Regions from separate parts of the Marinobacter sp. JSM 1782161 genome, predicted to be linked through region 1. Evidence: predicted binding sites of a transcription regulator. Region 1 holds the regulator's gene; each other region holds the start of a gene.
The links. The regulator FliA, encoded in region 1, starts transcription of late flagellar genes. The targets are predictions, from matches to a motif close to CTAAAGTTTNNNNNNNNNNNGCCGNTAA.

Region 1 (5,602 bases):
TCATGGCCCGTTTTGTCAGCTATGGCGTAGAGCGCTTGCACGTCCTGTCCTATCAGGAAGTGCCGGATAACAAACAGATCACGATTGTGGCATCGGTGGGCCAGCAGTAAGGCAAGGCCGGCCCGCAGAGCAGGGCGTCGCTGACGGCGGCGCCGACGGAGGAAAGTCATCATGAAGGTAAAACGGTTTTTTGCGCCAACCATGGCCGAAGCGCTGAAGATGGTTCGCCTGGAAATGGGCGAGGACGCGGTCATCCTGTCCAACCGACGGGTGGATGGCGGTGTCGAAATCGTGACGGCCCTTGATTATGACGAGAATCTGGCGCGCCAGCGTTTGGGCAATGCCGCGGTGGATGCCACCAACGGCGCGCGCCTGGCCGAAATGCAGGCGGAACAGCATCGCCGCCTGGAGGAAGAACTCGGCCGTTCCCGCGACCGCATTCGTGAAATCCGCGAAAAGCGCCAGCCGCGCGAGCCGGACGTATTCGCCGAGGTAGCGGAAAATGCCGAGCCCCAGAGCGAGGCGCCGGATACCACGCAGGCGGCTCTGGAAGCCATGCGTGCCGAAATTCATTCGCTGCGGGACATGGTCAACGAGCGTCGTGAGCGGACTCCAGGCAAAGCCCAGCCCGCGGAACCGGCCGTCGCCAGCCAGCAGCGTCTGGCGGAGCGCCTGGAGGAGTTTGGTCTGTCCAGCCAGCTGGCCGGGTCACTGGCCCGTAACCAGGGCCACTGCCGCCTTGAAGAAGGCTGGAAGAAGGCGCTGCGGACCCTCGCCGCGGGGGTTCGGACCCAGGATAAGGAGATTGTCGAGCAGGGCGGTATCGTCGCGTTGGTCGGCCCCACCGGCTCCGGCAAGACCACAACCATCGGCAAGATGGCGGCGCGCTATGTGCTTGAGCATGGTCCGGATTCCCTGGCGCTGGTCACCACCGACCGCTACCGGGTGGCGGCCCATGAGCAGCTGTTCGTCTTCGGCCGCATCCTCAATGTGCCGGTACGCGTGGTCGACGAGAGCCATTCCCTCGACCGGATTCTGGACGACCTGTCCGACAAGCGTCTGGTACTGATCGACACCGCGGGCCTGACCCACGCCGATCGCGGCCACCAGGAGCAGCTGGAAGAGCTGGCGTCGAGCGATCACCCGGTCAAGCCCTACCTCGTGCTGTCGGCCACCAGTCAGCCGCGGATCATGAAATCCACGTGGCATTGCTATAAGATGGCGAATCCTGCCGGGTGTATCATGACCAAGCTGGATGAAGCCCTGACGCTCGGCGAGGTACTCGGGTTCGCCATGGAAACCGGACTTCGGGTGGCCTACTACACCGATGGCCAGCGCATTCCCGAAGACATCCATCCCGCGCAGTCCGCACCGCTGGTCCGCCTGGGTGTGGAACGCCTGCGCCAGATGCGGGAGACGTCCATGGTCGCAGCGGGTGCCTGAATACGGGAAGGTTGCCGGAGCCGCCGATCGTTCTGGAGCCGTCCATACACAGAGCCGGTCGGAACCGGCCGAGAGAATCACAACCTGTCGTGAGAGACTGTACCCGGCATGAGTAGACCAAACCCGGTTCAGGTGATCGCCGTATCCGGCGGCAAAGGTGGCGTTGGCAAGAGCAACGTTTCGGTCAATCTGGCCATTGCCCTGGCTCAGATGGGGCGTCGTGTGGTGGTCCTGGACGCTGATCTGGGACTGGCCAACATCGACGTGCTGCTGGGCATCACCGCCCAGCACAACCTGTCCGACGTGCTGAACGGTCAGTGCGACCTGCGCGACGTCCTGGTGGACGGGCCGGGCGGCATCAAGATCGTTCCGGCGTCCTCCGGCACCCAGCGCATGACTCAACTGACGCCGATGGAACACGCCGGACTGATCAACGCGTTCAGTGAACTGGGGGACCAGATCGACGTGCTCATCGTGGACACCGCGGCTGGCATCTCCGAATCCGTGGTCAGCTTCCTGCGAGCGTCCCAGGAGCTGCTGCTGGTGGTCTGCGACGAGCCCACCTCCATCACTGACGCCTACGCCCTGATCAAGCTGATGAACCGTGATTACGGCACTAACCGTTTCCGCATCCTGGCCAACCAGGTACGCAACGACCAGGAAGGCAAGCACCTGTTCGGCAAGTTGACCCGGGTGACCGAGAGATTCCTGGATGTTGCACTACAATATGAGGGCATCGTCCCGTTCGACGAAGCGGTCAAGAAAGCGGTACAACGTCAGCGTGCAGTGCTCGAAGCCTATCCCCGCGCCAAGGCGTCGCTGGCCATCAAGGCCCTGGCCCAGAAAGTCGACAACTGGCCATTGCCGTCGTCGCCGCGGGGGCACCTGGAATTTTTCGTAGAGCGTCTGGTTGACGCCTGATGCAGTACGCCGGCCGACAGGGCAGGTGGTATGGCGGTCAAACGGGCTGTTTGGGTAATCCGGATTGATGACGTTGGCAAAAGGCCTTGGAATCTACCAACAAAGCAGTGAGCGGAGTGCGGCCCGGCAACTGGTCGAGGATCACGCGCCGCTGGTGAAGAAGATCGCGCTGCACATGATGGCGCGGCTGCCCGCCTCTGTGCAGTTGGAAGACCTGATGCAGGCCGGCATGATCGGCCTGCTGGAGGCCGCGCAAAAATACGAAGCCAATAAAGGCGCTTCCTTCGAAACCTACGCCGGTATCCGTATCCGTGGCGCGATCGTTGACGAGATCCGCCGGGGTGACTGGGTGCCGCGCTCCGTCCATCGCAACACCCGTCGCATCGCGCAGGCCATCAAGGCCGTCGAGGCCCGTACCGGCGAGGAAGCCAGGGATGCGGACGTCGCCGCCGAGCTGGAAATGACGCTCAACGAATACCACGCCTGCCTCGCCGATTCGAGCGGAGGACGACTTTTTAGTCTCGATGAGCTAAATGAATCCGGCGAGGTGCCGATAGACAATGAAGATGCGGTATCTGACGCCCCCTATGCGGAGTTGTCCGAAGCCGGTTTCCGGCACAGTCTGGCCCAGGCCATCGATGGGCTGCCGGAGCGCGAAAAGCTGGTCCTGAGTCTGTATTACCAGGAAGAGCTTAACCTCAAGGAAATCGGCGCGGTCATCGGCGTCAGCGAGAGTCGCGTCAGCCAGATCCACAGTCAGGCGGCACTGCGTCTGAAAGCGCGCCTGAGCGACTGGCAATCGAGCTGATTCGACACTAGAGAACGGTACAAACTGTAGTTTTTGGTAACGGGTGCTTTACAGCGTCCGTGGACTGGACAGAATAGGCGGTGCCTTTTGATCCCGCCGGCACGGTGTGGCCGGTCAGAAGGAGGCGGGCCGGCACGATTGGTATCCCGGGTTGTAACGATTGGAGGTCCCATTGGACAAGAACATGAAAATTCTGATCGTGGATGATTTCTCCACGATGCGGCGCATCATCAAGAACCTGCTGCGCGACCTCGGTTTCACCAATACCGACGAGGCCGACGACGGCAACACAGCGCTGCCCATGCTCAAGAGCGGCAAGTACGACTTCCTCGTCACCGACTGGAACATGCCGGGCATGTCCGGCTTCGAGCTGTTGCAGGCCTGTCGTGCCGACGACATGCTTAAGGACCTGCCCATCCTGATGGTCACAGCCGAAGCCAAGCGCGACCAGATCGTGGCCGCCGCCCAGGCCGGCGTCAATGGCTACGTGGTGAAACCGTTCACGGCAGCGGTCCTCAAGGAAAAGATTGAGAAGATCTTCGAACGCATCCAGTCCTGAATATCAGAGCGCCAATCATGGGCAATCCAAAAGACGACAATGCGGGGAAGCTCGACCCTGAAGTCACCGAAAAGCTGAAGCAGCAGGCGACTGACCTCAAGGCGCAGGTGGATGCCGGGGATTACGCGGCGGCGATGCGTCTGATCAACGAGCTCAACGACGTGCGGGACCAGAGCCTGTACCACGAGGTTGGCCGTTTGACGCGCAGCCTCCACGAAGCGATTCGCAATTTCCAGATCGATCCGCAGAACGCCGAACAGCGCGAAGCGCTGTCCAAGATGACCGATGCCTCGGACCGGCTGGCCTACGTTGTGGAAATGACCGGCAGCGCCGCCAACCGCACCATGGACCTGGTCGAGGAGGCCATGCCCAAGGCCAGCGCCATGCGCGAGGAAGCCCTGGCACTGCGCGACGACTGGAAAAAACTGCGTCGTCGCGAAATCGGTGCCGGTGAATTCCGCGAACTGTACCACCGCATCGATCGTTTCTTCGACCAGACCGCGAACGACACGGAAATCCTGTACTCACACCTGTCGGAAATACTTCTGGCGCAGGACTTCCAGGATCTGACCGGGCAGGTCATCCAGAAGGTCACCGCCCTGGTCAAGGAAGTGGAGGAGCACCTCCTGAGCCTGGTGGTCATGGCCAGCCATGTTGACCAGATTACCGGCACCGTCCATGAACTGGGCGAAGAACCGGCCCGGGCGATCGAGAAAGGGGAAGGTCCGCAGATGCACGCCGACGAGCGTGAGGATGTCGTATCCGGCCAGGATGATGTCGATGACCTCCTGTCCAGCCTTGGTTTTTAAGTGAGGACATTGCATGGCGTTAGATGCTGACGAAGAGATTCTCCAGGATTTCCTGATCGAGGCTGGAGAAATTCTCGAAAAACTGTCGGAGCAGTTGGTCGACCTGGAGCAGCAGCCGGATAACAGCGACCTGCTGAATGCCATTTTCCGCGGTTTCCATACCGTCAAGGGCGGCGCCGGCTTCCTCCAGTTGGAGGCGCTCGTCAACTGCTGCCATTCCGCCGAGAATGTCTTCGACACCCTGCGCAACCACAAGCGCCAGGTGACGTCCGATCTGATGGACGTGGTGCTCGAAGCGCTGGATAACGTCAACGCCATGTTCGACCAGGTGCGCAACCGGGAAGAGCCAACGCCGGCCGACCCTGCGTTGATCGCAGCCCTCGACGCGCTGGCCGAGCCGGAAGGTGCGGCGCCCAAAACCGCCGAGCCGGCGGTGGAGGACCGTCAGCCAGCCCCAACTGAAAGCGATCCCGCCGGTGGCGCCGACCAGGGCGACATCACCGACGACGAGTTCGAACAGTTGCTCGACGCCCTGGAGGGTGAGAAGAGCGAGTCCGGCGACGCCGACCAGGACGACGAGATCTCCGACGACGAATTCGAGAATCTGCTGGACGAGCTGCACGGCAAGGGCAAGCACGGCGGCACGCCGGCGGATGCCGCCAAGAGCAACGAAAGCGCCGCGGCCGCCGACGACGAGATCTCCGACGACGAATTCGAAAATCTGCTCGACGAGCTGCACGGTAAGGGCCAGTTCAAGGGCGCCGCCGGTGCCAGCCCCGACGTGCCGGCCGGCAAGGCGCCGGAGGCCGCTGCCGGCGGTGACGACAAGATCACCGACGACGAGTTTGAGAGCCTGCTGGACGAGCTCCACGGCAAGGGCAAGGGCCCGGCCACCGGCCCGGCGCAGAAGCCCGCCGCTGCCAGCACTCAGGGTGCAGGCGACAACAAGCCAGCGGCTGACGACAAGAAAGCACCGGCCTCGCCGGCGGTACCCCAGCGCGACGCCCAGCCGACGGCCGAGGCCTCGGTGCGGGTTGATACCAAGCGCCTGGACGACATCAT
Region 2 (5,602 bases), on a different contig from region 1:
CTTGCCGTCGGCATTGATCAGAACGGCGTAACCGGTGTCCGCCAGGGTCACGGCAGACAGCAGCTCATCCACCGTTTCCAGGGTGATGATGCCGGCGGCGACGCCTTTGTAGGGGCCGGATTTGATGGGCGCCACCGGAGAGATGATGCCCTTGCCGGTACCGGCGTCCAGGAAGACTTCGGTGAACGTCGGGCTGCTGGCGCTCATGCCGGTCTTGTACCAGGGGCGCGTACGCGGATCGTAGTCGTCCGGCAGCATGGCGGACAATTCCTTGGTGGCCTGCAGGCTGTAGCCGTCCGCACGGCCAATGGAGATGTCCTTGAAGCCACCGCCGAGGGACGCCGTGTGCAGGATTGCCCGGGCCTGTTCCTCGGTGTCCGCGCCGGACAGGTTACGCGCGGCCCCTTCGACCATCGCGAGGCGGCTGTTGAGCCATTCGGAAATGCTGGCCTGGGTCTGGGCGATGGAGTCATCCACCAGGGCCTCGACATAGGTTTCCGTCGTCGAACTCAGGCGTCGATCGCCGAGAATGGCGTACACGCTGATAACGAGGATGAACAGAACGGCGACAGCCGTCAGCAGCTTTTGCCCGAATGACATACTGCGCATCGTTTGAACTCTCCTGATCGAAGTAACCGGCCCGCACCGAACGGTCGCGCGGAGGGGCTTTCCGGAATCATTGTGGTTGTCGGTGGGCTCGGCAGGCCCTGTGGTACTTATCGGCCTGAGGGCTCGGGACTTAAGCCCAGTCTGGTTGGATTGTTTCCCGGCCTGTCAAAGCGACGACCGGCAGGAGGCATGAACCTCGCGCCGGTCGTCCGATGCCCTGCGCATCGCTCTAGACGTTGAAGCGCTCGACGTTGCCGTGCAGGTGCTGGCCGATGTCATCGATCTTGCCGCTGTAGACGTCGTTCTCCGAGGCTGCGGCGGCGGCCTCCTGGCCCTGGTCCGCGATGCGGTTGATCGAGGCGTTCAGCTCCTCGGTGACCGATGTCTGTTCTTCCGAAGCGGTGGCGATCTGGGTCGTCATGTTGCTGATGGCGGTAATCGCCTCGGCGATGCGGTTGAGGGAATCCATGGCGTCCTGGGCCTTCTCCATGGACACGTTGGAAACCGCACGGGATTCCTGCATCACGTTGACCGCGTTGCTGGCGCCCCTCTGCAGCCGCTCGATCATGCTATTGATCTCTTCGGTGCTGTCATGGGTGCGGCGCGCCAGATTGCGTACCTCGTCGGCCACCACCGCGAAGCCACGACCGGCCTCGCCCGCCCTGGCCGCCTCAATGGCCGCGTTGAGCGCCAGCAGGTTGGTCTGCTCGGCCACGTCCTGAATCACTTCCAGGATCGTGTTGATCTGGGTAACGTCCTGGCCCAGGCTCTCCACCGCTTCGGCCGCGGAACCGATTTCCGTGGCCAGGCGTTCCACCGCATCGCGGGAGGCCTTGACGGTTTCCTGGGTCGCCTGGGCGTCCTGGTCGGCGGTGGTCGAGGCGTCGGCGGTCTGTTGCGCGTTCTGAGCGATTTCGTTGGCTGCGGCGGACATCTCGTTGATGGCCGTGGCCACCATGTCGATTTCCGTCTGCTGACCTTCCACGCTCGAGCGGCTGGCGCCGGCGGTCTGCTTCAGTGACCCCACGGCATCGCGCAGTTCGATCGCGCCACGTTGCACGTCCCGGACGACGTCCTGAACGTTGCTGATAAAGGCGTTGAAGTTCTCGGCGGTCTGGCCGAACTCGTCCTGGCTGCTCACCTCCAGCCGACGGGTCAGGTCCGCCTCCCCGCTGGCGATGTCCTGCATGGCATCACGCAGATTGCGCACCGGCTTCATCAGCAGGCGCACTGCCACATTAAGCAGGATCAGCGTCACGATGATGCCGATCACCGCGACGATGGAGCCGGCGATGCGCGCTTCCTGCACCGGCGCCATGATCTTGTCTTCGTTGGCCAGGGTGCCCAGGTACCACTCCACGCCGCGGGCGTCGTCGATGGCGTGGAAACTGGTGCGCCATTCCGCGTCATTGAATTCGTAGTGGTGGGTGGACCCGTCGAGTTGGGGCCGATCGCCGATCAGTTCCTCGATGTTCTTGCCGACCAGCTCGCGATCCGGATGGTAAAGAATCTTGCCCTCCCGCGTGATCAGGGTGGCATAGCCGGTATCGGCCAGGGTTAGCGTGGACAGCAGGCGGTCAATGGTGGCCAGGGTGATGTCACCGCCGACCACGCCCTGATAGGTGCCCGATGTCACTGGCGCCACAGTGGAAATGATGAGGTTACCGCTGCTGGCGTCCTGGTACGGCTCGGTGAACGTGGCCCGCCCGCCGGTGGAATTGGCCAGCTTGTACCAGGGGCGGACGCGGGGATCGTAGTCGTCGGGCAGCGTCGCCTGCGCCTTGGCGGTGGGCATCAGCATGTAACCGTCCGCCCGACCCACGTAGACGTTCTCGAACCCGCCGCCCTGCGTGGCCGCCTGCAAGACCGCACGCGCCTGGTTTTCCTGACTCATGGGAGCCAGGCCGCGGGCCGCACCCTCGGTGATATCCAGACGGCTGTTCAGCCACTCCGCGATGCTGGCCGTGCTCTGAGCCACCGAGTCGTCGACCAGGGCATCAACGTAGGTTTCCGTGGTACCGATCAGACGCCGGTCGCCCATGACGGCGTAAACACTGATCACCAGGATGAAAAGGACCGCGACGGCGGCTAACAGCTTTTGCCCGAATGACATACTGCGCATGAACGGGGTTCTCCCATGGACTATCGAGTGGGTCGCACGCCGTCGTTTGTTCTTTATCGGGAGTTATAGGACGGCCCAGCCTGCAACAGGTGTTATAGGTGTTACCCGTTAAGATCGGCCGAATGGATGAGAACTTTAGCGATCACAGTAGTGACAGAATGTAACGCTTGCGGGAAAGGAAGCGTCCGGCCGAAAGAAAATATCGGCCGGACAAGGAGTTGGAAGGGAAACCTCAGACGATAAAGCGGTCGACGTTGTCGTGCAGGTGGCTGCCGATTTCGTCGATCTTGCCGCTGTAGTGGTCGTTGTCGCTGGCGGCGCGGGCGGCCTCCTGACCTTGCTCGGAAATGCGCGTGATGGACGCGTTGAGTTCCTCGGTGACGGACGTCTGCTCTTCCGACGCCGTGGCGATCTGGGTGGTCATGTTGCTGATCGAGGTGATCGCCTCGGCAATACGGTTCAGGGCGTCCATGGCGTCCTGGGCTTTTTCCATGGAGACATTGGAGATGGCGCGGGAATCCTGCATCACCTTCACGGCATCGTCGGCGCCCTTTTGCAGCCGTTCGATCATGCTGTTGATCTCTTCGGTGCTGTCGTGGGTGCGACGGGCCAGGCTGCGGACTTCATCGGCCACCACCGCGAAGCCACGACCGGCTTCGCCCGCCCGGGCCGCCTCGATGGCGGCATTCAGGGCCAGCAGGTTGGTCTGTTCCGCCACATCCTGGATGACCTCCAGGATGGTGTTGATCTGGGTGACGTCCTGGCCCAGGCGCTCGATGACTTCAGACGCAGAACCGATCTCGGACGCCAGGCGCTCGACGGCATCGCGGGACGCGGTCACTGTCTGGCGGGTTTCCTGGGCATCAGTGTCGGCGGTGTTGGCGGCATCCGCCGTCTGCTGGGCCGACTGGGCGATCTCGTTGGCGGCGGCGGACATCTCGTTGATGGCGGTGGCCACCATATCGATTTCGCCCTGCTGATTCTCGACGCTGCCACGGCTGGCGCTGGCGGTCTGCTTGAGGGAGCCGACCGCGTCGCGCAGTTCGATAGCGCCACGCTGCACGTCCCTTACGACCGCCTGTACGTTGCTGACAAACGCGTTGAAGTTCTCGGCGGTCTGGCCGAACTCGTCGCGACTGCTGATTTCCAGGCGCTTGGTCAGGTCCGCTTCGCCGCTGGCGATATCCTGCATGGCACCCTGCAGGTTGCGTACCGGCGCCATCAGGCTACGCAGCATGAAGTGCAGCACCACCAGGGTCAGCAGAATGCCCACAACGGCAATGATCGAACCGGTGACCCGCGCATCGTGAACCGGTGCCATGATCAGGTTTTCGTTGGCGACAGTACCCAGGTACCAGTCGACCGCCCGCGCATCGTCGATGTGGTTGAAGCTTACCCGCCAGTCTTCTCCGTCGATGGTGTAGCTCCGGGACTCACCATCCAGCTCTGGCGCTTTGCCCAGCAGGCTCTTGATGTTCTTGCCCACCAGCTCAGCGTCCGGGTGGTAAAGAATGGTGCCCTGACGGTTGATCAGCGTGGTGTAGCCGGTGTTCGCCAGAGTCACGGACGACAGCAACTGATCGATCGTCTTCAGGGTGATGTCGGCCCCGACCACGCCTTCGAAGGTGCCGGATTTCACCGGCGCCGCGGCGGACAGGATGATGCCGCCGTCGGTGACGTTGACGAACGGCTCGGTGAAGGTGCCGCTGCCCTTCTGGCGGGCCAGCTTGTACCAGGGGCGCGTGCGTGGGTCGAAGTCAGCCGGCAGTGTGGCGTCCCGGGCTTCGGTGGGCATCATCATGAAGCCGTCGGCGCGGCCGATGTAGACATCGTTGAAGCCGCCACCGCGCGTGGCCGCCTGCAGGAGCACGCGGGCCTGGGCCCTGGAGTCCACTTTCGCCAGGGCCGCGGCGGTGGACTCGGTCATGTCCATCTTGGCATTGAGCCATTCGGCAATGCTGGCGGTGCTCTGGTTGACGGAATCCTCAACCATGGCTTCTACGTAGGTTTCGGTTGTGGTGACCAGACGACGGTCGCCGGTCAACGCGTACAGGCTGACAACGATAATCAGAAGAATGGCCACGGCGGTCAGCAACTTCTGGCCGAATGACATACTGCTCATGGGGAGCGTTCCTCAAGCATCAGGGGTTGGCATCAAGGGGGTTGGATGCTGGCGTGAAACCGCCGGCGGTGACCGCGGCAACTCCGGCGACAGGCCGGGAACGACGAGCATCCCTGTGATGGATGCGCGAATGTTACCGCAAGGTCATCTTGGGATCTGTTATGCTAAACCCTTATTGAACAGCCTTTTTTGTAACGCTCTGCAACAGCCTCCAACCTGCCCGGGAGACGCCTGAATGGCCCACGAAGAACTGCACCTCAATCTTCGCAATCTGACACCAGACGACTATCCGCAGCTCAAGGGGCTGATGGATCTGATCTACGACGACATCGGCGGGGCCTGGCCGGAGGACACGATCCAGGGGCTGGTGGAACAGTTCCCGGACGGCCAGATCTGCATCGAGGACAGTGGCGAGTTGATCGCCGTGGCCCTGACCGTGTGCGTCAACTACGAGCGCTTCAGTAACCCGCATACCTACGACGACCTGATCCTCAAGAACGAACGCATCCGCCATAACGCCAAGGGCGATGCGCTCTACGGTCTCGACGTGTTTATCCACCCGGACTATCGCGGCTACCGGCTCGGTCGCCGGCTCTACGAAGCGCGCAAGGAACTGTGCCGGTCGCGCAACTTCCGCGCGATCCTCGCTGGCGGGCGCATCCCCAATTACCACAAATTCTCCGACCAGTTCACGCCGGCCGAATACATCGAGCGCGTGGACCGCAAGGAGATCTACGATCCGATCCTTA
Region 3 (5,602 bases), on a different contig from region 1:
GAATTGGCGGCGAGCAACAGGCGCGCAATCGCGACTCTATCGTTCTGACCAACTTGCGGGTGGTGCTGTGCGTGCATGGATCACCTCGTCTGTTCCTTGCCGCCGGCAGGGTGGCACCGGCAATAATCTGCAGCTTTGGGCCGGGAATGGGCCTTTGGGAGAGGTAGAGCGAAAGGCGTGCCAGTTTTACGACATGGTCGGTGTCGGCAGGCGGAACGTGCGGATTTTCAAAGTTGGTGCAAAAGACGGGCGTAAAAAAGGCCGGCAAGTTGCCGGCCTTTTCGGGTTCCGCTGAGGCTTAGCCCTGCAGCAGCTGCAAGACCTGCTGCGGCTGGGCGTTGGCCTGGGACAGGACCGAAAGACCCGCCTGTTGCAGCACCTGGGTCCGCGCCAGTTCCGCGGTTTCCGCCGCGAAATCCGCATCGCGAATACGGGAGCGGGCGGCTGACAGGTTCTCGGACGTGGTGCTCAGGTTGGAGATGGTGGAATCCAGCCGGTTCTGGGCGGCACCCAGGTCGGCGCGGATGCCACTGATTTTCTCCAGGGCGGCGTCGATCACGGCAATGGCGCTGTTGGCGCCTTCCACGGTGCTGATGTCGATGCTGGAGACATCCTCTGTGGTGGAACCGACGGCGGTGCCACCGGCCTCATCCAAAATGCTGCCGGCGGTGTCGTCAATACTGGATGATACGGCAAAGCTCGAAGACGAGCCGAAAGTGATTTCGCCTGAAGCACGCGCGCTATCGGCGGTGTCGTCTGACCCATCAAGAGTGATGGCGTCTCCGTCCACTTCAGCGCCACCGCGGAAGCTGGCGGTAGGTGTTGTGGCGTTGGTTGTGAAATCCTCAACCAGGATGTCTTTACCTTCCGCTTGCACAAGCGTCAGTCGGCCATCCTCCACTTCAGCGGTAATACCTGTGGTACCTGACGCGGAGTTGATCTCGCGCGCCAAGGGACGCAGATCGTCGACGTCGTCAATCTGGGCGGAGATCGTCGATTTTTCGCCTCCACTCGATATCGTCATGGAAACAGTGCCTGTACCGCCAAGGCCGAATAAGTCAGCCGTGGTTCGGGCTTGTGCTTCGACCCCCGTGGCATCCACCTGTTGGTTGATCGCCGCAGCGATGTCTTCGGCGGTATCGCCGCTCTCAACATCCACAGTGGCCTCACCCAGTGAGCTGGAGACGGTCAGCGTCTGAGCAGCAATGGTGTTTGCCGCTGACGCATCGCCAGCCGCTGCGGCGTAAACAGATCCACTGCCTTGTCCGGCAGTGGTGTTTGAGGCGCTCACACTGTTGTTGGCCAGATCCGTGGTTCGTGCGCCTTGAATAGAGACGGCAATGGTCTGGTTCTCGTTGGCGCCGGCCTGGAACTGCTGGGCCTGGAAAGAGCCGTCGAGCAGCTTGAGGCCGTTGAATTCGGTGGTGGTAGCCACCCGCTCCAGCTCCTGCTTGAGCTGGTTGACCTCGGATTGCAGGGCCCGGCGGTCGGAGGCGGAGTTGGTGGCGTTGGCGGACTGGACCGACAGTTCGCGAATCCGTTGCAGGATATCGCCGGATTGTCCCAGCGCGCCTTCGGCAGTCTGTGCCAGGGAGATGCCGTCGTTGGCGTTCCGAATCGCCTGGTTCAGACCATCGATCTGGGAGGTGAATCGCTCCGAGATGGCCAGGCCGGCGGCGTCGTCTTTGGCCGAGTTGATGCGCAGGCCGGAGGACAGACGCTGCATCGCGGTGTCCGAGTCCCGTTGGGTCGTGTTCAGGTTGCGCTGCGCATTCAGCGACGCAAGGTTCGTATTAATGATCTGAGGCATGCTGTTTCTCCTTGCCAGGAAAAGCCGGAACCCAAGTGCCCGATCAAAAGGACGCCCTACCGGCAAACGTTCGTTAAAATGCAAGCGTTGCCGTGCCAGAAGCGAAGTGTGTGCCAGTTTCTTTTTTTTATTTATAAGTCACTGATAATGATTGTAAAAAATAATTTGTCGCGAGACGGGTCGGCTTGCGGGCGCCGATATTTTGACTGACCGGCAGGAAGGGAATTGCCGCTTTTTCAACCGAGTGTGGGGAAGTCACGAGCGGCAGACGCACTCGATGGGAGTGCCGGGTCTTGCACCCGCTTTAGGCGTTGAGGCGATATGAGGAAGGATTTTTTATCGACCTATCTTTATGAAAAGTAAAATAAAACTGAAAGCGTGATAGTGATTTACATTAGTTAACAAGAAAATCCGAAATTCTTTCTAAAGGATTCTTAACCCTCGCCGCTAAGCATTACAGCAGGGCGGCGCACCCAACTGATGAAAACGGGCGCCAGACCTCTTTCCAGTCAAAACTGACGGTTTCAAGGAGAAGCATCATGGCTCTCGGTATCAACACTAACGTTGCGTCCTTAAGCGCTCAGAACAACCTGAACAAGTCCCAGTCTCTCTCGGACCAGGCTCTTGAGCGTCTGTCCTCCGGTCTGCGCATCAACTCGGCTAAAGACGATGCGGCTGGTCTGGCGATTTCCTCTCGTTTCGATTCACAGATCCGCGGCCTGAACGTTGCCCAGCGCAACGCCAACGACGGTATCTCCCTGGCACAGACCGCTGAAGGCGCGCTGGGGCAGGCCGGTGACCTGCTGCAGCGGATTCGTGAGCTGTCGGTCCAGTCGGCCAACGACACCAATTCCTCTTCTGACCGGAAGTCGCTGCAGGCCGAAGTAAGCCAGTTGCAGGCGGAACTGAACCGCGTCGCCGACACCACCAACTTCAACGGCCAGACCCTGTTGAACGGCGACTTTACTAACGCCCAGTTCCAGGTCGGCGCCAATGCCAACCAGACTATCAATGTCACCATGGGCAGCGCGCGTGGAACGGATATTGGCAACTATACCTTTGGTGCAAGCGGTACCGCGCTTGGTCAAGCGGCTGCATCTAACGCTGTTGCCGGAAGTGAGGCGATAGAGGTTTCTGGTAATGGTGCCAGCGGCACCTACACGACAGTGGCCGGAGATTCAGCGCAGGACATTGCTGCGGGTATTAACGCTTTCAGTGCCGATACTGGTGTAACAGCGAGTGCAAGAACTGAGGCAACTCTGAGCGGTATTGCTGACGGTACAGTTAGCTTTGATTTGGCCGGTGAGAACGATGGAACTGGGGAAGAGGTCTCGATTTCCGCGACCGTTACTGGCGGCGACTATTCCTCACTTGCAGATGCGATCAATGATAACTCCGCGGTAACCGGTATTACGGCTCAGGTTGTTACGGAATCCGGTACTGAGCAACTGAAGCTGACTAGCGAGAGTGGTGCTGACATCAGTATCTCGAGCTACGCAAACACCGGAACGGCCGCAGCCACCATGGCTGGTAGTGAAGGTGGTAGTGTCGATTTCAGCTCTGCGACCGCAGGTACTGTGACGGGCACTGTTGACCTTTCCTCTAGTAGCGCTTTCAGTGTTTCTGGCGGAACAACAGCAATCGCTGACGGGGGTGGTACGTTGAGCTCCGTAGCTGAAATTGACATCACGACCACTGATGGCGCGAACGCCGCTATCGAAACGATCGATGCCGCGCTGTCCTCGATTAACAGCCAGCGTGCGGACCTCGGTGCGATCCAGAACCGCTTCGAGTCCACCATCGAAGCGATCGCGACCACCTCTGAGAACCTGTCCGCTGCCCAGGGCCGGATCCTGGACGCCGACTTCGCATCCGAAACCGCGAAGCTGTCCAAGTCCCAGGTTCTGCAGCAGGCCGGTATCTCGGTCCTGGCTCAGGCCAATGCCCGTCCGCAGCAGGTTCTGTCCCTCCTGCAGTAACAGGGATAGCACGGTAAAAGCCGGCCCTTTCGGGGGCCGGCTTTCCGCCGTATCAGGATAGTGGGGTGAGCTATGACTGACGTAAACCTGAATGGCCCGGATTTGAAGCTGGTTCGCTCCAGTGATCAGCCTCCGGCTCGGGCGTCTGCGTCACCTCAGGCTGAAGGAAACACGCCTTCCGCTCGAGCCCAGGCGGCTTCCGATTCCAGGGTGGTGGCACTGCGACAGGCTTCTGACCAGTCCCGTGTGCAGCGTCTTGAGAATCAGCAGGAAGCCCAGAAAGAATCTCTGGATAAGGCGGTCTCCCAACTCAACGACTTCGTGCAGACGGTTCAGCGCGACCTCCAGTTTGAGGTCGACAACGACTCCGGCAAGACAATCGTGAGGGTGGTGGACCAGCAGACCGATGAGGTCATTCGGCAGATTCCGGACGACGTGGCTTTGAGGTTGGCCGAAAACTTGCAGCAGGACGAACCGCTGACGCTATTCAATATCGAAGTGTAGGGTCTTGCCGGTGTCATGCCGGGCCCAAATAGCGGTATTTCAGCACCGCCGGCTCCTATGGGGTCGGCGGTGTTTTGCATCCAGGGACCTGAAATGGCAGTGCTTTTCTGGAGGCTTCAATGGCTGGCGCGGTTGCGGCGGAGTGTCGTAAGCGTACTGTGAAATCTCGCAGTGTGGATACATATTGTTACAAAGCGATCGGAACGAAGGGCAAAGTTTTGCCGCTTTTGGCCGATAAGCGTACAAAGGGATAGGTTGCCTTCTTGAGGGGCTGAAACTATGGCAGGCATTTCATCACTGGGTATCGGTTCCGGGGTCCTGAATTCGGATCTCGTCGATCAGCTGGTGGCTGCGGAGAAAGAGCCGGTCACCAACCGGCTGGACAGCAAACAGCAAAAGGCGGAGACGCTGATCTCAGCCTACGGCACGCTGCGCAGCGCGATTACGGAATTGCGCCTGCCAATGCGTCAGCTGAGTGCAGCCGACAATCTCAAATCCTTCTCCGCCTCCTCCTCCAACGAGGATGTGGCAGTCACCGTCGACAGCACCGAAGCCAGCCGCGGCAGCTACACCGTGCAGGTGGACAGCCTGGCCCAGGCCCAGTCTCTCGCGTCCGGCACCTTCGAGGATCGTGACGCCACCCCGGTCGGCACCGGTACCCTCAGCATCAGCGTCGGCGGTGAAACCAAGCTGATCGATATCGACAGCTCCAACAACACGCTGCAGGGCATTGCCGACGAGATCAACGATTCCGGCCTGGCCGTGTCCGCCGGCGTGATCGACACCGGCGACGGTTATCGTCTGGTCATGTCCTCGGACGAAACCGGTACCGACAACGCCATTCGCATCGGCGTTAATGACAGCGACGGCAACAACACCGACGCCGCCGGCCTGTCCCAGTTCGTCTTCAACGACACCGCCCAGAACCTGACCGAGACGGTTGAGGCCAAGGACGCAGTGGTCCAGGTCAACGGGATCAGCATCACCCGTTCCAGCAATACCATCGACAACGTCATCGACGGGCTGACCTTCGAGGTGAAGGCTGAGGGTGTCACGTCCACGGTCAAGGTCGAGCAGGACACCGGCGCGGTGACGGATCGTGTGGCGAGTTTTGTTGAAAAATTCAACGCGCTGCAGGACACCATTTCCGGTCTGGCGGGTTATAACTCCGAGACGCAGACGGCCGGCGTTCTGTCCGGCGATTCCACGGTGCGCGGTATCCAGAACGGGTTGCGTAACATGCTGACCCGCATCGTGCCGGGGCTGGAAGATTCTGCGGTGCGCACCCTGGCGGACGTGGGCATCACCA

Region 2: a site for FliA is predicted at 2,843-2,870, ahead of GQB00_RS02830 (methyl-accepting chemotaxis protein). Genes of this name have one in related genera too.
Region 3: a site for FliA is predicted at 1,856-1,883, ahead of GQB00_RS00885 (flagellin). Genes of this name have one in related genera too.

The regions. Positions count from the first base shown of each region.
Region 1 covers NZ_WSSA01000003.1:73,727-79,328, reverse strand. Annotated here, with positions in the region: gene flhA (flagellar biosynthesis protein FlhA) at 1-110, shown strand, start outside; gene flhF (flagellar biosynthesis protein FlhF) at 172-1,443, shown strand; gene GQB00_RS13065 (MinD/ParA family protein) at 1,552-2,364, shown strand; gene GQB00_RS13060 (RNA polymerase sigma factor FliA) at 2,432-3,172, shown strand; gene cheY (chemotaxis response regulator CheY) at 3,345-3,731, shown strand; gene GQB00_RS13050 (protein phosphatase CheZ) at 3,749-4,540, shown strand; gene GQB00_RS13045 (chemotaxis protein CheA) at 4,554-5,602, shown strand, end outside.
Region 2 covers NZ_WSSA01000002.1:632,168-637,769, forward strand. Annotated here, with positions in the region: gene GQB00_RS02825 (methyl-accepting chemotaxis protein) at 1-609, opposite strand, end outside; gene GQB00_RS02830 (methyl-accepting chemotaxis protein) at 839-2,731, opposite strand; gene GQB00_RS02835 (methyl-accepting chemotaxis protein) at 2,964-4,853, opposite strand; gene GQB00_RS02840 (bifunctional GNAT family N-acetyltransferase/carbon-nitrogen hydrolase family protein) at 5,089-5,602, shown strand, end outside.
Region 3 covers NZ_WSSA01000002.1:198,777-204,378, forward strand. Annotated here, with positions in the region: gene GQB00_RS00880 (tetratricopeptide repeat protein) at 1-77, opposite strand, end outside; gene GQB00_RS00885 (flagellin) at 299-1,810, opposite strand; gene GQB00_RS00890 (flagellin) at 2,350-3,789, shown strand; gene GQB00_RS00895 (flagellar protein FlaG) at 3,862-4,293, shown strand; gene fliD (flagellar filament capping protein FliD) at 4,573-5,602, shown strand, end outside.